One region of the Paenibacillus sp. MER 180 genome, then DNA from elsewhere that is predicted to be linked to it. Evidence: riboswitches for the same ligand, from Rfam matches in the RefSeq annotation. Region 1 holds a riboswitch; the other holds the start of a gene.
The links. A riboswitch is a leader RNA that binds a small molecule or an ion and turns the genes downstream of it on or off. The one in region 1 is predicted to bind glycine.
Positions count from the first base shown of each region.

Region 2: another riboswitch for glycine. It lies ahead of M3661_RS09700 (alanine/glycine:cation symporter family protein); the one in region 1 lies ahead of gcvH (glycine cleavage system protein GcvH).

Region 1 is NZ_JAMAVT010000005.1:223,447-234,822, forward strand. It holds gene M3661_RS10385 (aldo/keto reductase) at 1-173, shown strand, start outside; gene M3661_RS10390 (MBL fold metallo-hydrolase) at 438-1,190, shown strand; gene M3661_RS10395 (MerR family transcriptional regulator) at 1,423-1,812, shown strand; gene M3661_RS10400 (VOC family protein) at 1,864-2,568, shown strand; gene M3661_RS30725 (DUF5316 family protein) at 2,841-3,020, shown strand; gene M3661_RS10405 (GNAT family N-acetyltransferase) at 3,142-3,735, opposite strand; gene murI (glutamate racemase) at 3,695-4,528, opposite strand; gene gcvH (glycine cleavage system protein GcvH) at 4,706-5,098, opposite strand; glycine riboswitch at 5,292-5,400, opposite strand; glycine riboswitch at 5,564-5,658, shown strand; glycine riboswitch at 5,662-5,785, shown strand; gene gcvT (glycine cleavage system aminomethyltransferase GcvT) at 5,887-7,014, shown strand; gene gcvPA (aminomethyl-transferring glycine dehydrogenase subunit GcvPA) at 7,011-8,366, shown strand; gene gcvPB (aminomethyl-transferring glycine dehydrogenase subunit GcvPB) at 8,363-9,820, shown strand; gene M3661_RS10435 (PASTA domain-containing protein) at 9,957-11,376, opposite strand, start outside.
Region 2 is NZ_JAMAVT010000005.1:72,214-83,589, forward strand. It holds gene M3661_RS09690 (DUF4179 domain-containing protein) at 1-899, opposite strand, end outside; gene M3661_RS09695 (sigma-70 family RNA polymerase sigma factor) at 896-1,429, opposite strand; gene M3661_RS09700 (alanine/glycine:cation symporter family protein) at 1,591-2,931, opposite strand; glycine riboswitch at 3,080-3,186, opposite strand; gene M3661_RS09705 (pyridoxal phosphate-dependent decarboxylase family protein) at 3,382-4,839, opposite strand; gene M3661_RS09710 (aldo/keto reductase) at 5,100-6,077, opposite strand; gene M3661_RS09715 (BMQ_0737 family morphogenetic spore coat protein) at 6,265-9,699, opposite strand; gene M3661_RS09720 (GNAT family N-acetyltransferase) at 9,847-10,698, opposite strand; gene M3661_RS09725 (DinB family protein) at 10,811-11,308, opposite strand; gene M3661_RS09730 (HugZ family pyridoxamine 5'-phosphate oxidase) at 11,325-11,376, opposite strand, start outside.

The DNA of each region.
Region 1 (11,376 bases):
GCGAAGCGATTGTACTTGCATGGCTAATGAGACATCCGACACATATTCAGCCCGTAATTGGTACTGTTAATCCAGAGCGGATCCGCGCTTGCAAGGATGCAACTTCCATTACATTGTCACGTGAAGAATGGTATTCCCTCTACGTCAGCACGAGAGGCCGTATGCTGCCTTAATCATCGTTGACACAGCGATATAGATGACTGAAACAAGCGGCATCCGGATGGATGCCGCTTTTCTTCTGTTGAATACGATTTTTTCGTTCAATATCGTAAATTCAAGATGATTCAATGTACATAATGATTCGATGTGCATATTGACAAATAATTATTTATGTGTTATGATTAAATATTTATCTATTGATATTAAATTCCATCCGTGATAAAACATACTATGCTAAGACGTAATGGCAAGCCTTACTCACGATGGAGGGATATACAATGATCGTTGCACCAGGAATCATGATGTTAGAGTTGGAATCTGAAGGCATCGGAGGACCAGTAGCACTTCATCCTACTCTAATATGGGATGAAGAGGATGCAATACTAATCGACACTGGGATGCCAGGGGATTGGATTCGAATCCAGCAGGCGATGCAAGAAGCAGGCGTGCCGCTAGATCGATTGCATGCTGTCCTGCTTACCCATCAAGACCTCGATCATATCGGGAGTCTGCCTGATGTGGTATCATCCAAGAACGGCAATCTCGAAGTGATAGCGCACCACGAAGACGCCCCCTACATAGAAGGCAAATATCCACTCATTAAGACAAGCCATGAAGCTATGGCGAAGCTTCTGCCGCTGCTGCCAGATGAACATCGTCCTAAGGTTCTGGCCATGTGCGATATGCATCCATCAGCGAACGTAACCCGATTAATTACGGATAATGAAGTTCTTCCTTACTGCGGCGGAATCCACATTATCCACACGCCTGGCCATACAGCAGGGCATGTCAGCGTCTATTTGGAACGCAGCCGTATCTTGATAGCCGGCGACGCGATGATAAGCGTCGATGGAATGCTGCAGGGTCCCGTCCCGCATGCAACACTGGACATGGACAGTGCAATTCACTCTCTCGACAAGCTGACCAAATATCCGATTGACACCGTCATCTGTTATCATGGCGGTCTGTCCGAACAGAACATACACCATCAGATCCTGCAACTATCACATTCGTCGATAACGAAGCCGTAATAAAGAGGGCAGCTAACCAACATCCTATTGTGGTTAGCTGCCCTCTTCTTTCCTTTTGACATCAGCACACCATACACTTTTCAATCGGATAATGTAAAAACCACCTCACTGGTTCCTACTCTTACATTTCCTGCTCGCTCATAGAAATATTGATTATTATGTATTGACCTTCACATCATGTCATCCTTTACACTATATTTGTGGCCGCATTATGAAGGAGTTGGTACCAACAATGCATATTCGTGAATTATCTAAGCTTACAGGAGTCAGTCTTCGTTCCCTGCGTTATTACGAGCAGAAGCATCTGCTGTCCCCCGCTCGTTCAGAGAATGGGTATCGCATATACGAAGACATCGATGTCCAGCGCGTTCAGCTGATCCAGTTATTCTTGAAGCTTGGAGTTAGCACTGATGAGATAGCACTCCTGATTCAGAACTGTGAAGGGTTGCCAGGGCGTAACAGCAATAACAGCAATAACAGCAATAACAGCAATAATAGCAATCATCAAGCTGAATGCGCTGCAGCATTTTATGAAGAACGACTTCAGGAGATAAGAGAACAGATTCAATTATTACGAGAAGCAGAGCTGCAACTAGAAAAACTAGTTACTCATTGGAAGTAACATATCACAGACAATTAATATTGTAATTTGAGAAGAAACGAGGGATTTCCTTTGCTGTTTTTGGATCATGTTACACTTGCAGTACCTAATTTGTCTCAGGCAGTCCATCTTATTCAAGAGACTACCGGCATTATATTTACGAAGCAAGTCATTCCGTTCCCAGGAACAATTGGGCAGGTTGCCTATTTAAGAGAGGGATTTATTGAACTCATCGCCTTAGAGGATTTAGAAGAAGCACAGAAGACGCCATTGGGCTCTGCATTCGCTGCATTTGCCTCTCAGCGTGCAGGGATTTTCGGAGTCGCATTAGAAGTAACAGGAGGTTTGCCTTCATTTATTGAACCTGCAAGAAGTCTAGGAATACCTTACATAGGACCTAACCATCAACTCGCTCCAGTAGAAGACGGAACCAGCATCTCTTTTCAGACAGCCTACATTGGACTACAAATGCCGTGGTTAATCGAGTACGAGCATTCGCGTGTCTGGCCTAGTTCATATACATTGACTGGAGTCGAAATTCAAACAACGAATATTGAAGAGGATCTATCTGTATATTCCAGCGCCTACCAGCTGCAATCATCCATTGCAACAGATTCCGGCAGCCTGGATCGGATATTCTTGCTTGATCGTGGTTGGCTATCACTTCGTCATACCGATACAAATGAAACATCAGGGTTTAACGCCGTTGTCTTGAAGAAGGATAGCGATACATTCCGTATTCTATGTACATCTCAGGGTGTACAAGTAACTTCGTAAGGATGCTGGCTTCATAAGCTCCCTATTATACCATCATAAATTCAATACTCGTTTTTTGATTGATTTTATTCGAATTTATTTTGATCTAACTTTCACATAGGTTGAATTTGGTGTATGATGGGTAATAGTGGAATTCAAGGAGGTATGATATGATCTTACGACGTCTTGCAATTGGGCTCGTTCTCATTGTACTTTCAGTATTGTATGTGTACATTTGGCAAAATGGAGATCTCCACTCCTTATTCAACATCAATTGCTAATTAGGTTTAGGGTTGTGGGTAGTTGGTTCCCTTTTCTCGGGTCTATTCCAGGATGATACGAAGCTTAAATTTAATATGGGTCACATTCCGGAAGAAGACCATCGAAGAAATATTAAATTTAGCGGTACGATGTTTTTAATTGGGCTGCCGTGTATTGTAACATCCATCATTATCTTTACTTTTGTCCTATAAGCGAGCGGCTTAATCATCATATAAGAAAGAGAGGATGTTAGCCCCATCTACTTGGTGGGCACATCCTCTCTTTGTATTATTGATACATAACTGTGAATTGAACGATTGAATAGCGGTATAACTACACATACACCTGGTGCAAATATTGCTCGAGCCTCTCCTTCACCTGTGGCCATTCCTCATCAACTATGCTGTACACATTCGAGTCGCGAATATACCCGTCTTCCATCACCCGATGTCGGCGCAATTTCCCTTCGTATACGGCTCCTAACCGCTGAATGGCGCGATTCGAGCGCTCATTGCGCACATCTGCCGTCAGCTGAACACGAATCGTATGCAGCTGTTCAAAGCAATATTGCAGCAGCAAATACTTGCACTCTGTATTGATGCGAGTACGCCATACAGAAGGATGATACCATGTGCCGCCAATCTCGGCATATCGATGCAAGGCAGACATATTCATTATTCTCGTTGCGCCAATAATTCGCTCTGTAAGCTGATCAATGACAACGAATGGATACTCAGTCCCCTTCTCGCGGTTCAGAACAGCATCATGAATCACTCGTTCTGCATCCGTAAGACTGCGGATGGTGCGCGGCAAGTAGTGCCAAATATCAGGATGAGATGCTGCTTCATATAAATCTTCCTTATGTTCAGGAAGCATCGGGATCAGCTTAGCACTGCTCCCCGTCAGCTCGAACAATTGATTGTTCATTCGTATCCATTCCCCCGAAGGTCTGATAGGTATAGAGTGCAGTCTGTAACTTGTCTATGTATTGCTGCTCATGACTTGAACACATAAATTGAATTGAAGGGCGAACTGACGTATCTGATGACTGCTTAAGCTGGTTTTCCTGCATTACTTGTGCTAGACGCTGCACGGTGCCATGGCTGCCGTCTATAAGCTGGATATGAGCAGGGATAATGTCTCTCAATATGTGCTTGTAATAGGGATAATGCGTACACCCTAACACAATTGTTCCATACTGATTCAAATCCAATCCAGCAAGCTTATGCACGAAGTAGTCTCCTATCACTCCCTTATCAAAGTTTAACTGCTCGCAATATTCTACCAATTCCGGCAAGGGAATCGAATCCACAATATGTTCTTCGTCAATTCGACTGATTAATGTATGGTATTTGTTCTGACTTAAGGTTAAAGCTGTCGCGAATACAAGCACACGCTTGCCATTGTCGCGGTTCATTTCCACGGCAGGCTTGACTGCTGGTTCCATCCCGATGATCGGAATGTCGTACTTCCGTCTTAGTTCAGACGCTGCGATGCTTGTCGCTGTATTGCACGCAATAACAAGCGCCTTAACATTGTGCTGCATGATGTCTTCCACAGCTGAATGTACATGGCGCATTACTTCAGATTGAGATTTCGTCCCATAAGGGACATGCAGCGTATCTGCATAGAATAAATATTGTTCATGCGGCATATGCTTCATAGCCTCAGCCAACACGGTTATTCCACCGATTCCAGAATCAAAAAAAGCGATTGTCATTCCATTCACCTAGCATTCTTATTAGCATTGCAACATCTAGTTGTCGATGCTTATATTGTACTCCTTTTCGGCGGTGAATCCTATCGAAATTTGTCAGAAAGCAAATGAAAAAACCTGCTGCACCAGCATGATACCGGTACAGCAGGTTCTTAGATTCTCAACCTATTGTTCCTTCAACTATTCATCTATCAGCTTCGTGTACTGCTCTGCATTCAGCAAGTGCTTCACAGCTTCCTCAACGCTGCCTTCTACTTCAACTTCTGCAATCCATCCATCTTCGTAGGGGCTGCTGTTCACAAGCTCTGGCGACGCTTCCAATCCATCATTGACCTTCGTAATTGTTCCGGATACCGGACAGTACAACTCAGATACGGTCTTCACCGATTCAATTGATCCCATGCTGTCCCCTGCGGACAAGCTGGTTCCTACTGGCGGAAATTCGATGAATACGATGTCTCCCAGCTGGGATTGTGCATGATCTGTAATGCCAACCCGTACCGTATTGCCTTCTATGGCAACTACCCATTCATGCTCTTCACTATACAACAATCCATTCTTCACTTCACTCATGTCAACGCCCCATTTCATTCATAATGTCATTCATCAGGCCGTCTATCCAATCGAGATCGTAAAAATGGACAGGAAGCGGCCTTGTCGCCTTGTTCTCTGTCCTCGGTACCTGAGAGTTCCCGTTCCTCCACAGCCACAACTGCGGTTGAACTTACCCCTTTGGCGGCATAGAAAATGCACTCTCCAGAGCTGCGTCAGAATGGCGGTTATGGAACCTGAGAGATTCATTGCCAATCGGCGGCTGGCAACTTGCTCCTTCGGTGTTGACAATCGCAATTGTCAAACTCTCCCGACCTTCCTCGTTCGCGAATTACGATTAAACTGGGTAATTATAACACCATTAGATTATTGCAAGATATGCATGATTGTCAATATGACAAGCTATGAAATCAGTTGTGAAGAAAATATCAATTGACAAAGTGTGGAAAGCTCAACTAATGTAGAGATGACAGCTGAAAATGGCGAATGATGGTAAAGGGAGAGACTGCTGAGACATAGCAGCGCCGAAGGAGTAAGCCTGAATGGGTGAATCTCTCAGGCAAAAGGACTTTTACCGGACGCACCTCTGGAGAGCACTGCTATTCATGAAAACGAATACAGTCACCCAAGGGGAAAGTCGATGGTAGACACGGAAACAAACAATTTGTTTGCGACAATCGGCGACACTCTCAGGTACAAAGGACAGAGCGAGAGAATGAGAGGATGCGATGCATCCACTTTTCTTTCGGCTGTCCTTTTTATGTTCGTATACCGATAATTAGTCCAAATACGCGTATCGAGGTGAATTCATGAGTCAATTGAAGAGAACGCCAATATTTGATCAATACTCTGCTTATCCGGGTGCACGCTGCATTGACTTCGGCGGCTGGGAGCTCCCTGTTCAATTTATCGGCATTCAGCGAGAGCATGAAGCAGTTCGTACACATGCAGGTCTATTCGATGTCTCCCATATGGGTGAATTTATCGTAAGCGGCCCTGCCTCCCTGACATTTCTTCAACAGATGACAACAAATGATGTATCGCGGCTCGAGGATGGCAAAGCACAATATACGCTGATGTGCTACCCTGATGGAGGAGTTGTCGATGATATTCTCATTTATCAGATGAAGAGCGACCGTTACATGCTCGTCGTTAATGCCTCCAACATCGATAAAGACTACGCATGGCTGCAGAAACACCTGATTCATGGCGTTACCTTGACCAATGTATCGAATCGCACAGCATTGCTTGCCCTTCAAGGGCCGAATGCCCAAGCTATTCTTGCTGCGGTAACTGAAGCACCTATTGATTCGCTCACACCATTCCATTTCCTATCAGATGCACAAGTCTGCGGCGTATCAACATTGCTGTCTCGCTCAGGCTATACCGGTGAAGATGGCTTCGAACTCTACTTGTCCGTAGAGGATGCAGCACACGTATGGAATGAACTGATTCGCGCGGGCGAACCGTTCGGCTTGCTCCCAGCAGGGCTTGGTGCTAGAGATACCTTGCGCTTCGAGGCACGTCTCCCCCTCTATGGACAAGAAATTACAGCCGATATCTCGCCGCTTGAGGCAGGACTAGCACGATTCGTCAAGCTGGATAAGGGCGACTTCATCGGCCGTGTAGCATTAACGAAGCAGAAGACCGATGGACCGGCACGAAAGCTGGTTGGCATTGAGATGATCGACAAAGGCATTCCTCGCTCCCATTATCCAGTGCTTGCAGATGGGCGCGTGATCGGAGAAGTTACAACAGGAACACAGTCGCCGACATTAAAGCGCAATCTAGGGCTGGCCTTGATTGAATCCGCATTCTCTGAATTGGATACAGAAATTCTTGTCGAAATTCGCGGCAAGCAGTTGAAAGCCCGCGTCGTCTCGACTCCATTTTATAAACGAATCCCGACCCCTGCCAAAGGAGCGAATCCATCATGAAGCATCGTTACATTCCAGTGACGGAACAAGATCAGGCTGACATGCTGCAGCAGATCGGCATCTCTTCCATTGACGAGCTATTCCGCGATATCCCAGCCTCCATTCGTTACAATGGAGTACTGCCAATGTCTGAACCATTAGATGAAGCAGCCATGATGAAGCATATGAAGGAATTGGCCTCCCGCAATGCTAACAGTGAGAGCCATACCAGCTTCCTTGGTGCTGGAATATACGATCATCATATCCCTGTAGTCATTCAGCATCTAGTCTCTAGATCAGAGTTCTATACAGCCTATACACCCTATCAACCTGAAATCAGTCAGGGTGAATTGCAAGCAATCTTTGAATTTCAATCCTATATATGCGAGTTGACTGGTATGGCTGTTGCCAATGCCAGCATGTATGATGGCGCTACTGCACTTGCAGAAGCTGGAGCACTGGCGGTTGGCGCAACGAAGCGCAAGCAGCTTGTCATCTCGAGCACTGTCCATCCAGAAGCGAGACAGATTGTTCGCACAATGGCTCGAGGACTTAATGTTGAAGTAGTCGAGATTGGATATCAAGACGGCGTGACTGACCTTGCTCAGCTGGAGCGTGCTGTCACGGACGAGACTGCTGCCGTACTGATTCAGTCCCCGAACTTCTTCGGATGCATTGAAGATGTGCGCGCCATTGAACCGATTGCACATGCAAATAAAGGCCTGCTCATCATGAGTACGAATCCACTGAGTCTTGCTATGTTGGAGAGCCCTGGCAAACTAGGTGTCGACGTATGTGTTGGAGATGCCCAGCCGCTTGGCATTGCAGCATCTTACGGCGGTCCTACATGCGGTTTCTTTGCCGTTGCAGAGCCCTATATGCGCCGCATCCCAGGCAGAATTGTCGGCTTGACCAAGGATCTGGATGGCAAGCGTGGATTTGTTCTTACACTCCAAGCGAGAGAACAGCATATTCGTCGCGAGAAGGCGACATCCAACATCTGCTCGAACCAAGCACTTCTTGCTCTTGCTGCTTCCGTCTATATGTCCGTCATGGGCAAGATGGGAATGCAAGAGGTATCGAAGCTCAATATACAGAAGTCTCATTATGCAGCTGCTTACATCAACAACAAGCCCAATCTTGGATTAGCGTTCCAAGCGCCTTATTTCAATGAATTCGTACTTCGTCTCCCGCAAGATACTGACATGGATCGATTGCAGTCTCTGCTCCTGGACAACGGATTCATTGGCGGCTTGGATCTTGGCCGCTTCTATCCTGAACTGGAAGGACATATGCTCATTGCGGTCACGGAGAAAAAATCCAAATCAGACATCGAACAATTTATTGACCTGCTGGAGGTGAGCTGCGTATGAAACCGGAACAAGCACTAATATTTGAATTGAGTCATCCTGGGCGTATTGCCTATTCCTTACCTGAATGTGATGTTCCAGAAATCGAGATTCAAGAGCTTATCCCAACTTCGATGCTGCGCAGTCAAGAGGCCGAGCTGCCTGAAGTGTATGAGGTTGATGTGATTCGACATTATACCGCCTTATCACGCCGCAACTTCGGCGTAGATAATGGTTTCTACCCACTCGGCTCTTGTACGATGAAATATAATCCGAAAATTAACGAGGATGCAGCAAGGCTGACAGGTCTCGCAGCAATCCATCCTTATCAACCTACAAGCACGGTGCAAGGGGCTCTAGAGCTGCTGTACACGCTGCAAGAGGATCTCGCTACCTTAACTGGTATGGATAAGGTCACGCTTCAGCCTGCGGCAGGCGCGCATGGAGAATGGACGGGGTTGATGATGATCCGTGCTTACCATGAGAGCCGCGGCGAGCAGCGGACGAAAGTAATCGTTCCTGATTCCTCTCATGGTACGAACCCCGCTAGTGCAACTGTAGCTGGCTTAGATACGATTACAATACCGTCTAACGAACAAGGATTCGTTGATCTGGAAGCACTCAGAGCCGCTGTTGGATCTGATACGGCAGCATTGATGCTCACGAACCCGAGCACGCTCGGATTGTTCGAAGAGCATATTGTCGAGATCGCGAGCATTGTTCATGAAGCTGGCGGATTGCTCTATTATGATGGCGCTAACTCCAATGCCATTATGGGCATTACGCGTCCTGGGGATATGGGCTTTGATGTTGTCCATTTGAATTTGCACAAGACGATGAGCACGCCTCATGGCGGCGGCGGCCCTGGTGCTGGCCCTGTTGGCGTGAAGAGCAAGCTGATTCCATTCCTCCCTTCCCCTACGGTGATGAAGCTTGAGGATGGTTCATATGAATTCGATCAAGGCTCTCCGCTGTCCATGGGACGAGTCAAGGCCTATAACGGTAACTTCGGTATCCTCTTGCGCGCCTATGTATATATTCGCACTTACGGTCCAGAAGGGCTGCGCCGTGTATCTGAATGCGCGGTACTGAATGCCAACTACATGATGCACCGTCTGGCGCCTTATTACGATATTCCATATCCAGGCGTGTGCAAGCATGAGTTTGTGATGTCAGGCAAAGGGTTGAAGCAGTACGGTGTGCGGACGCTGGATGTTGCCAAACGCCTTCTTGACTTCGGCTTCCATCCGCCAACCATCTACTTCCCGCTCAATGTCGAGGAATGTATGATGATCGAGCCTACGGAAACAGAGAGCAAGCAGACGCTGGATCGCTTCATCGATGTAATGATCCAGATCGCACAGGAAGCGAAGGAACAACCTGAACTGCTGCTGAATGCACCGCATTATACGGATGTGAAGCGACTAGATGAAACCCAAGCCGCGCGGAAGCCTGTATTGAACTGTGCTTGTAATTAATTAGTAATAAGCAGCAACATGCAAAATGCCCCGAGCGCCTACCGACAATTCGGTTACGGCACTCGGGGCATTTCATTATTGGACGAAATGTAACTTACCTTCAGTCCTTCAGTATTACAACTTTAGATTGCTTTAATTATTTCTTCGCTCGGCTAACATAGAATTTAATCTTGTCACCCTTCTTCGCAGCTCCACCAGCAGGAACCTCTTGCTTAAATACTTTCCCTGCTTCCTGTTCATCCGAGTTCTCGAGAACATACTCATATTTCAAGCCGCTTGCAAGAACCTGCTTCTCCGCTTCTTCCTTCGACAAGCCCACTAAGTTAGGAACAGCAATCTCACCAGAATTCGGCGGTTCCGTCGTTGTATTCGTGTTCGGATCCGGCTGCTGGCCATCAGGCTGCTGACCGTCTGGTGGCGTTGTCGTGTCTGACGTTGTCCCTGTCTGACCATCATGAGCGCCGTTATTCGTCGTTCCAGAATCTGTTGTATGATCGTCAGGTTTCTTCTCTGGCGTCGTAGGCGGAGTTACACTCGTATTGTTCGAGTTGGAATCCCTATTACGGTCACGGTCACGCTCAGTCGACTTCCGATCCGAATCATCCGATTTCTTCTCCGTCTCGCGTTCTTGAGAGGAATTATCATTGGATGAATTATTATTGTTATCCGTCGCTGGCGGCTCTGTTACGTTTGTAGAAGAGCCGGAGTCCTGTTGGCTTGCATCTGAATCCGTTCCCGGCTCTGTTGCTGGATTCTCAGTTGCAACCTGATCGGTAGACTCTGGAGCATCAGTAGATATCGCTGCATCATTTGCCTTCGACAAGGAGTTTGCCAACATGACTGCTCCGCCCAATACGCAAATAAATACAGCAGCACATGCAAGAATGAGTATCATTTTCTTGCGGCCCACATTCTCCGCGTTATCCGCTTCATAAGGTGCGGCTTCTTCTTCCTCCGCCTCTTCCTCAGCAGTGATGAGCAGCTCTGGATCCACTTTCGGAACGGGCGGCGTATAAATGCCCCCAATTGTCTTCACAGGGATGTTCGGCGAATCCATAATCTCGCGGAGCGTCAGCATGAAGGAAAACTGCGAGATTTCTCCTAAATAGACACTCTGTACGAGAGACAACAGCGCTTCCTTCTGACCTGGAGACAGTTCCTTCAATGCACCGGCCAAGCGCGACTCATACATTTCATAGTATTGAGGCACATTCAAATGCAGTGTGCTCAGCTGATACAGCAAGTAGCACAGTCCCAATGTACCGCAGCGCTCGGTCGGTGCCTCTGACCAATAGTTCATCACAAGAACTTGATGATCCTCCGTAATCCACAAGTTGTCGACAGATACGGAGAAGTTCGTAATATTCGATTCCAGCGCATCTTGAATCGCCTTACCAACTTCATATAACAAGGACAGCGTCTTGTTGGCACTCAGCGCGTGATGCTGTATGTACTTCGCCAGCGGCATTCCGTTATAGGAGGTGAACACCACGAAGAAATCACTGCCGGACGTCCCTGCATTCAGCATATGGAAGAATCGATTATTTGAAAAATGC
Region 2 (11,376 bases), 150 kb from region 1:
CCATCAACTTTATAGCTATCCGGTATTGCATCCAGCATTTTACGATAATCTTCTTCTCCGCTTGCCCCGTGGACACCGACGAGCAAGCGGGTTGTGATGGGGGTAATTTCGACTCGATCGATCGACATATTTATCGAATCATGTGATTTGGTCTCTGATGTCTTCAGGATAATCGTTCGCTCCGTATCCTTCTTGATCGGGAAGAGAAACTCGTAATTCTCATCCACATCAGCCAAATACACGACCATCTTCATTTCGAACGAGTCTGGAAGCTCAAGATCAGCAGAATCTAAAGCGGTAACGATTATCGATTGCGGAGCATGCTCCCCACCCGGCTGGAGCCCCATCCCGGTATTTATTTGCTTGTCTCCCATATAAAAATCGATATTATTGGCTCGCTTGCTTAGCATGCGCTGCTTGTTCCATAACTGAAAAAAAGAAACCTTCGCCGCTTTCGAATCTTCTCTACTGAGCACTAGAGATAGCCTGCTGCCATCATACATCATCTCAGAAATCGTGAGCGTCACTCCCTTATGGGTTACGCGCTGATTGACTGAGGTGACCATCCCCTTTTCTCCAGCGGTTTGCAAGCCAAGATCCCCCACCAGTTTGAATACGCTATCCATGAACGGAATCTGCTTTAACGTCTGTGCGATCGCTGGAGAGGCAAGACCCGAGAAGATCATGACCATCCCGAGGCTCGCTACACCCGCTGTTGAAATCAACACTCTGCGCAGCCAGCGGTTCTTCCGACTTCTTCTCTTCCGTCCAGGAAGCATCTCGTCGATGATCTGGTATGTCCGATCCATTCGGTTGCGAACGGATTCTGGCAGCTCGCTAATATATGGTTCCCTAAGCTGTTCCAGTCGCTGATCGATAGGCAGTTGTATGTCTTTCATCCGTTCATCTTCCTTTCTTCAGTATCATCCAGCCATTCTGCGAGCGTGTGACGTGCCCGATGCAGCCGTGTCTTCACCGCGCCCACGGACATATCCATCATCTCGGCGATCTGATGCATAGGCAAATCCTGAAAATAAAACAAAATAACAATATTGCGAGATACTTCCTCAAGCCGATAGATCGCCTGACGCAAATCAAGATGATCACTGTATTCAGCCGTGGCAACACCAACTTCTGGGAGTTCAGCCAGCATGATGATGCGAGCCTGCTTCCGCAATATCATATTGCATTCATTGATCAATATCCGAAAGAGCCAAGTCTTAAAATAGGCATGATGATTTAGGTTTGTCAGTGCGCGATAAGCCTTGAGCACAGTCTCCTGCATCGCATCTGCACAATCCTCGTCCCTTCTGACGATCGACCTGGCCATGTTGAACATTTGGGCTTCATGCTGCTTGATGAGTCGAATAAATGCTTCTTTATTACCTTCCTTAGCCAATCTCACTTCTGTCTCTATATCGCTATGCAAGCCGTTTCTACTCCCTTCTTTACCCCATACACGCGAATCAAACTGTCAATTAGATGCACAAGATAGGCAAAAGGTTTCATTAAACGCAAAAAAACTGCCAAATGTTCACTTTCATGCATTTGGCAGTTTACTTAAAAGCAGGAATTGCTTCCTGCTTCTATTTATTTTTCGGATTCCCTATGCTTCCAATATAGACGCGTCTCAGACACGACGACTCCAGACAAACCGAGCAGTGCAACTAAGTTCGGCAGCGCCATTAATCCATTTACAATATCAGCAAGCTTCCATATCATATCCAGCTTGATAAATGCCCCAAAGCCAATGATCGCAATGAACATAAGGCGGTACGGCAGAATCGATTTGACACCGAATAAATAAACCATGCACCGTTCGCCGTAATAGTTCCAGCCAAGAATCGTCGTGAATGCAAATAAAATCAAGCAAAACATAAGAATGAGGGAACCGTATGGCAGCGCAGCATCAAATGCTGCCTGTGTCATGGCCGCTCCTTCCATTGGGCCATTCCATACACCCGTTACAATCAATGTTAATCCTGTAAGCGAGCAGACGATGATCGTATCGATGAATGTTCCGGTCATTGATATGAGTCCTTGCTCAGCTGGCCATTTTACCTTCGCAGCCGCAGCCGCAATCGGTGCGCTTCCGAGTCCCGACTCATTGGAGAATACACCTCTTGCAATCCCGTTGCGGATCGCCATCATAACCGTTGCTCCCAAGAAGCCGCCACCTGCTGCTGTTGCATTAAACGCGCCTTGGAAAATTAACGACAGTGCGTGCGGTATCTGATCCGCAAATGCAATAAGCACAACAAAGCTCGCGATAAAATAGATAATAGCCATGACAGGAACAATTGTCGTCGTCACATGCGATATACTCTGAATCCCGCCAATTGTAACAAGCGCGGTCACGATAGTCACGATTGCCGCAGTGACTACTGCAGGTACACCAAGGCTTGCTTCTGTAGAAGTGACGATCGCATTAATTTGCGGAAATGTACCAATTCCAAGCAAGGCAACCAGTACTCCGCTAATCGCAAAGAATACAGCAAGCGGCTTGAATTTCATGCCAAGTCCCTTCTCAATATAATACATAGGACCGCCTAGCACTTGTCCATTGTCATCAATGTTGCGATACTTGACAGCAAGCAATCCTTCCGCATATTTGGTGGCCATTCCGAAGAATGCAGCAACCCACATCCAGAATAATGCACCGGGTCCACCCACCTTAATTGCAGTAGCAACCCCCACGATATTACCAGTTCCAATTGTCGCCGCCAGCGCAGTAGCCAATGCCCCGAAGCTGGATACATCCCCTTCTCCCTCGTTCTTCGACTTGAATATTAACTTCAAGGCGAGCGGCAGGCGGAACAACTGTAGCGCTCCCAAGCGGATCGTTAATAAAATTCCCGTTCCTACTAATAAAATAAGAAGCGGTGCTCCCCATACCATGTTGTTCAATTTGTCTAACCATTGTTCCATCATTGTCAAATCAGTTCCCCTCTTTGTGAATAATAAAAAGAGTCAAATCGAATGATTTGACCCTGGGGACATGTGTGCAGAATAAATAACCTGACGTAAGTGACATACCTAAATAAGATCATCATACCAATGACTTACGATTTTTCTACGCTTCTGCATCCCTGTCCTTTTACCTGAGAGTTTTAACGAATCCACGAGAATCAAATTCGTCTTGCCCCTTCGGTGCCCCAATCATGGAGTCTCTCCAGAGTCCTGTCCATTTACGGTCCTGCTTATACGTATTCGAGCTCAAGGTTCGATATGTCTAAGCGCCTGAGAGCTTACCCCTTCGGCTAGACGATTCGTCTATCTCCCGCAAACTTCATCCAGTTATAAAGTTGTAGGTAACATTATAGTAGACACACTATCATTGTGCAATGATCCATTGCATTGTAATTTATCCCATACCATCTATCACACATGTGCTTGGTGACTGTAATATAGGGATCTGGCCTCATTTAATAAATGAATGAGTTCACTCACATTCTGCACATTCGTATCGTAATTGGTAAAGCATGCACGCAGCGTTGGTACACCATGAATGGTAAATACGGATAGCCACACTTTCCCTGTGCTCAATACGTGTTGATTCACAAATAGAGCGAAGTCCTGGTCGTTTCGTGTCCATGCTTCTTGATCAAGAAAGCAAATGACAGGCAGCACGGTATCATTGGCAACTGTCCAGCCAGATCGCATTAATTCTTCTCGGAATAGCTTGCCCATTTCAACTTGATGTCGCAAGACAGCCCGATATCCTTCCCAACCCGCTGTAGCCAGGGATAAATACAGCTTCAATCCTATAAATCTCCGTGACCATTGAATGGAATGCGTATATGGATCAATCGTGGGCAGCTCCTCACCCTCCTTCGGCATATAATCTGCCGTTATACGGAAGGTTTCATTCAATATACGTGAATGCCGTGTGAAGTACATGCCCGCCCCCATCGGAACGGACAGCCACTTATGAGCATCAAACGCGATTGAATCTGCTTGCTGGATACCATCCATATGGAAGGACAGCTCGGAATCCAATACGATTGCGCCGCCATAAGCAGCATCCACATGAAGCCACATCTGTTCATGCTCCGCTACTGCCGCGATTTCCATTAACGGATCAATTGCACCGGCTCCCGTCGTTCCCGCTGTAGCAATAATAAGAAATGGGGCAAAACCCTGCGCGCGGTCTATACGTATTTGTTCTAATAACGCTCCAATATCCATTTGCAAGGAATCGTTCGTACGAATGGAGCGAATTGAATTCGTTCCAAGCCCGCAGGAACGAGCCGCTTTCACCAATGAATGATGACTCTCTTCAGAAGCATACAGAATGGGTGGCTTCTCCAGAGCTGCTAATCCGTCTGTTGCATACTTTGGAAAATGATAAGATAGAGCCGTTAAGACTGCAGTCAAATTGGCTTCCGCTCCCCCAGTCGTGAAGGTTCCATCAGCAACATCACGCGAGTAACCAAATTGAGTGGCGAGCTCACGCAGTACATAATTCTCAATTTCTACGGCAAGCGGCGCATGACTCCATGCAGCAAGCTGGGGGTTAAACGCCGCTGTTATCGTGTCTGCCATAATCCCCATAAAGTTCGGGCGGGGATTGTATAAGCCATAATATCCTGGATGTGCTGTGTGCACTTGATATCGACGCAGTCCTTCTATAACATGCTGAACCGCAGTTTGAGGCTTGACAGGAGCAGCAAAGTCAATTTGCTCCGCATACTGCACAATCTCTGATGGGATTAATTCAGGGGCAACTACTACCTCGTCGGTGTATGATAGATACTGACTGATCTTCTCTAACGTATATGAGCCTAGCATATACTGTTCCTCAGTTGATAGATCCAAGATCGGATTCTGTCTAAGCATACGGAATCCAGCAACTCCCTTCCACTGTTCAATTCAAGAAAGATGTTCCAATTGAATAATAGCTTACCGACCAAGACGACAATTGAACAGGTACAGTTTATCAGCTCGCTATGAGGACAGACCATTTATCACTCTATTATACTTACCGTCCTTCCATTTACATCGTTTTTCGAATATGAGCGCAAGATTTCGAAATCTCAACTCAAAAAAACCGCCCCTATTACCTAGAGACGGTGTCTATTGCTTCCTTACTTTCTCATTTACTCAGGCAACCGGTATACGGCAAAAGGTTCCCCATAACGATATCGACGGCTTATTTCATCCAATAGGTTCAACTGTTCTTCATTAAGTTCGACATTGACACTCGTTATATTGTCCTCTAACTGCTCCACCTTCGTCGCTCCTACAATGACTGTCGATACACAAGGCTGGTGCATAAGCCAAGCTAATGACAACGAGCTTGGGCTACAGCCGATGTCCGCTGCCAATTCGCTCACCTGTTCACTTAACGCAAACCGTTCTTCATTGAAGAACTTGTAGAAATTCGGATCCGTATCTGCTCGTGAGCCAGCTGGCTTCTGATCGCCCACACGGTATTTCCCTGTCAGAATTCCTCCTGCAAGCGGATAATATGGAATGATTCCCACCCCTTGATCCTGACATAGCGGAACCAGTTCCAGTTCTGGCGTTCGATCAGCCAGTGAATAGCTGGTTTGCATGGACACATAACGATTCAGACCAAGCCGTTCACTGATGCCAATCGCCTTCATCAGCTCCCAAGCAGCGTAGTTAGACGCTCCGATATACCGCACCTTGCCTGAACGTATCATATCATCAAGCGTCCGCAGCGTCTCCTCAAGTGGAGTATGCGGATCAAATGTATGTATTTGATACAGGTCAATATAATCGGTATTTAGCCGCTTCAAGCTATTGTCTAATTCCTGCTGCAAATGAAAGCGAGATGACCCGCGCTCGTTCGGCCCCTGTCCTCGAATTAATCCTGCCTTCGTTGTCAGCACGACATTGTGTCGATTGCCTATCAGCGCCTCACCGATGATGCGTTCTGATTCTGAACCAGCATAAATATTAGCCGTATCAATAAAGTTAATGCCATAGTCCAGCGCTTGATGAATAATTCGAGTCGAAGCCAGCTTGTCAGCCCGCTTGCCGAAAGCATTTGTTCCTAATCCAAGCGCTGACACCTTCAATCCACTATTGCCAAGACGACGATATTGCATGACGATCAACTCCTTGCTTTCCTTATTTAGCAGTAATTATATCACAAGCTATCCCCTTGATCTGAATCCGATCAAATATGTGTCTGCCTTATGATTCCACTTCCGCGCACAAAAAAAAAAAAACTCATGCAGGCATGAGTTCTCAACAACAATAAAGAATCCAGAATCTCTATGGATTACAAGACATTTATACGAATGGAAAAATCGTCGGACATTGCATTGGAAGGCTGATGCTGCATGACTCTGGTATCGGAATTAATGCCCTAGGTTGACAGAATGTAGCTTCAACCATCAGCGGTATTGTAAATTTCACGATAAGCTCCAAACACCAATCCAATTGCAACTCAATCGTTAGGCTGTCAGTAATTCGTGCAGCACAATGGATATCGAATATTTGAGAAGTAATGTTGGATTCATCTAATGGGAGCGGTAAGCAGAGTGATACTTTCTCGTTGTTCTTGACTAATAGTGTAAACGTGCATGTTTCTCCTGTTCCGCTATCTGTTAACGTAATTGTTACCTCTGCAGAGCACGTCGTCAGTACAATAGCTGCTTGCGATCCGATAATGGGCAGCGGCAGCCGCTTTACAACCGTGATGCTGCATTCTCCCATAGCTGGCACTGCATTGCAGCTTACAAGCACTTGCCGACCGCCAGCAATTGCTTGTTCTACGAAAGCCCTGCAGTTTTCGGGAATAGACTCTTCCACGATGAAATCACTCCGAGTAACAACCCAATCGAACAGTTTGCTGACAGAAATGCACTCTAAAGGACGTACAACTAGCGTCGTAATCGTAGCTGTAACAGGAGGCGTATTATCCGCCTGAGCGGTAGCCGTGTTGGTAACCACCCCTTCTAACAAAGGAATGACTGTAATGATAATCGTCTGTTCTTGTTGACCCTCCAATGTGCCCAAGAGACAAGTAACGGTCTGCCCGGATACAGAGCAAGTGCCTCCTTCAGATTGAACACTAACAAATTCAACCGTAGGAGGAATGACATCACGCACGATTACATTCGTTAGAGGAAGTTCTCCGAGATTTGCAACACTGATCGTATATTGCAACAGGCTGCCGACAAGCACAGGGTTGCTTGAAGCTTGCTTCGAAATGGCGAGCGGCTGTAATACCGTAATGCTTGCGGTTGCTGTTTCAGGGTCTTCAACATTATCAGCGGTCACCACTGCTGTGTTCGTTAATATTCCTGTTATAGTCGTAATTGCTTCGATCGTAATCATAGCGCACGTTCCAGGGACAATGACACCGAAAGATGCTGTGATCGTTTGCCCGACCTGCGTGAATGTGCCTTCAGATACTTGGATACCAGTGACTTCAACGCCTGCAGGCAATGTGTCCACCGCAACCACATTTGTGGCCGCCGTTTCTCCCATGTTGCACACCGTCACTTGAAAGATGACTTCATTTCCAAGGGTTACAAGATCCGGCTCGGCAAGCTTCTCAATGGTTAAAAAAGCCGGAGGAAGCGCATTGACGGTTGTATCAATCGTGGATGATACAGGTTCTGTTTGATCAGATGTCGCTGTAGCTGTGTTCGTTACGACGCCCGGAGCTGTAGGAATAACGGTAATCGTGATGATTTCAGACTGACCAGGATCAAGATCGCCAATCAATGCTGTCACGGTGCCAGCCACTTCAGTTACGGTTCCTTGCGTAGTTTCGGCAGATACGAAGACGAGACCAGGCGGCAGCACATCCACCACTTCCACGCCGGTTAATAACTCCGTCGTCTCGTTGGAGACAACGATCGTATAGATGAGTTCTTCTCCAACAGTTGCAGGATCCGGCCCTGCAAACTTCGATATCATTAACTCAAGTATCGGCTCTTCGATAACTAGAGTTTCGGTAGTAGAGGATTGTGGCGCAGTCTCATCTGAAAACGTCGTTGCCGTGTTCAAGACTGTACCTGTGACCGTTGGGATGACGACGATAAAAATGACCACAGTCTCTCCCGGAGCAAGTGAACCAATGTCATTCGTAATTGTCGTGCCATCGAACGAAATCGTCCCTTGATCCGATTCAGCGGATACAAAGGTGGTTCCTGCCGGCAGCGGATCATTCATAACAACATTGGTCGCTGTGCTCCCTCCAATATTGGAGACAAATATAATATAAACGAGTTCTGAATTTACGGCGACGATTGGGGGAAAGTCCAGCTTCTCAATTTCTAGGATTGGAGGTGGCAGAGGATTTACGGTATTGACTGCGGTTGAGGAGATGATGCCGGTCTGATTTGCTTGGGCTGAAGCTGTATTGGATATGAGTCCAGCCGCTGTTGCCAGCACGGTAATATTGACGGTAATACTCTGACCAACCGGGATCGTCCCGATATCTACGGTAACCGTTCCAGCAGCAAACGATGCCGAACCTTGCGTAGTTTGAACCGATTGAAACGTAACACCAGCTGGTAGCGGGTCAGTAAGTACAGTGTTCACAAGCGGGGAGTCTCCATCGTTGCTGACGACAATGGTGTATACGATCTCTTCTCCAACGGTGACTGTATCAGGAAAAGAGGTCTTCTCCAGCAGCAGCGTCGGTGGAATATTGTCAATTTGAATCGCCAGCAGATTGACGGTATATCCGTCGCCATTCGTTCCGAATTGAAGTGCTGCTGAAGTTTGCCCGTTCACGAGACTGTTGGAAATGCTTACGTTGGCAATATCCCATCCTTGACGGTTCCCTGCAATGATATTCGTCCCTGGCTGCCCAGGTATAGGATTGCGATCCCCGAAAGTAGCTGTCGGGTTGATATTCCCGTTATCATCATAAATTAGTGATTGGAAGAAGTTATTCGTAAATCCTGCGGGCTGCGGAATCGTTGTAAGGTTGGCAAGGGTTGGGCCAAAGCGTACGAAATCTCCCGTAATCTCCGCATCTCCTTCTTGCGCGCTGACGAGCAGGCGGCCGGTAATAGGGCCTGTTGATGGAGTTTGGAAATTCCCGATCATTTCATTGACTGGTGGAGATATGGCTTGAATCGGGACGTTCCCGACATATAAATTCATGCTGCGGAAAGGCAATGCAGGATTCACGTATACGACCCCGAGTGACCAACCTGCGAAACTTGTCGTATTCGGATCCGGAACCAGTGTCCCAACAATTCTGCCAGCCCCGTATGTTCCCGCACCGCCTCCCGCAACCAGCGCAGTTACGTTGGCAGAGCGCACATAGCCTAAATCGCCTTGAGTATTAATGGCATAATTGAAGAACGTCTCTGGCTGGATATTGAACATGCCTGCCGGTGTACTGAATCTGACCGGGTCATTCAAGCGGGCTGATAAATCCTCGCCGCCCGGTGTATTGATCAAATATGTCCCGCCCCATACCAATTCAGCGTATACAACTGTACTTCCAGGAGGGAGGACGAGCGAATTTGTTGAGAAATTTATCAAATACATATTCGTCGTCCCCCCGCCAGTCGAAGGACTGGACGGAACTGTACCGCACATTACATTTGGATTATTAATAATAAAAGACCCTATCGCATCAGCCGTACCCGGTGTACAAGCAGGAGAAAATCTAGAGGCGCGGCTAATACCAAGAGAATTCCCAGTGAACGTAATCGCACCTCTTGTTATCGTACTGAAGCGCAATATAAATGGCATTGTCTACACATCCTTACAGCATACGTGATCGTGTGAGCATTATATTCTGTACGTACGCTGATAGTTCATTAACCCGATGTAGGCTTAACCACCCATCCTCCAAGTCCCTCAATGAGGGGAAATCATTGATTACAACTGCAAAATTATTTACAAATGCAAATACATTTCATATTGCTCGAGCTCATTTCGATTGAATCCATGCTTAGATACAAAGCCTTCTAGATAATGATTATTCGCAAAAGAAACCGATAATCGCTCTGGCTGCTTCTCTCTTATCATGGTCATAAGCATTTCGGTAGCAATCCCCTGATTTCGATATTCAACATCTACATAGAGAAAACTAACCTTGCCACTATCATTCATACATAAACTTGCAATGACCTTATCGTCTTTATAAGCTGCGACATAGTTATTGGCGTCAGACAGCCTCATGTAGTCCAAATCATTCTGCCAATTGATATGCGGGATGCGCCAATTATGCACATGCCGCTCAAAACATTCGTACGGAACTGGCTTTATTTCATGCCCCTCAACATTTCTGCCCAGCATACTAGCTGGATGATTCAAGGTAAAATAGCTAAGATCGTATACTTTGGAGTAGCCTTTCTTTTTATAGAATTGGATCGCTCTGTCATTCCCAACAATGACTTCAAGGAACAACTGCCCACAACCGCACTCCACTGCTCTAGCCTTGTGCAGCTCGAATAATTTTGAGCTCACTCCGATTCCACGATAATCAGGATGGATTGCAAGTGCTCCACAGCGCATCGTTAGTATGCCTTCATATCTCTTCAATCCGCCTAGTATCAACCCGACTGGTCGTTCCCCATCCATCGCAATATAAGAATTCTCTAGCTGGTTGCCTTCAACGCCAAAGAAACGAGTCTTGAACATCTCTTCGGTGATATCCATCTTCACGATATAATCAGAAAAGCCAACTGTAAACGCTTCATAAATGTTTGAAATATCTACTTTTGAACATGCAAGATACTTTACCATTTGCCATCATCCTCCAGTTCATTCCTCTCGGGACATATCTTACTCCACACAAAGAAAAGAAATCAACCAAAAGGTTGATTTCAAGGTAGCTCAATCTAACTTACATGTTGGCTCAATGTAAAGTTGCAGGGGTAGACCTCTGCTGCCTCGCAGAGATGGAGGCGGGATTGGTATGCTTAAGTATGAAGGCAATTTGCCCTGCATGCAGACTGGTATGATACAACAGGCGTCCAACCGCTTGTAGCGGTGTGATCGTTCCCATTGGCGACTTCACCGGAACATGCCATGCTTGTTCAGGCAGCGTACACATCGCTTGACGAATATGATGTTGCGAATGTTGAATCAATTGCAGCATGTCAAGTATGCTTGTATATCGATTCGAGTCTCCTGACGGCCCTCGACTCGTGCGAATTTCCACATCCGCAGGCAACTCTTGTCCAAAGTACCAATCTGCAAATAAATATTCCACCTCTGCATTGTGTCTAATCATGTAGCCAATTGTGGCACTGCCCACTCCATAACTCAATTCATCATCAGTCAGTTCCTGCACCATCTGATAGAACCGTTCTTGGATCGTATCCCATATGACCGATACCGTATCGTACGTCATTCCCTTCATCTCCCTCCTACATTGTTGGTTCAGACTGTTGATGCCCATCTCTTGCAACATGATCGAAG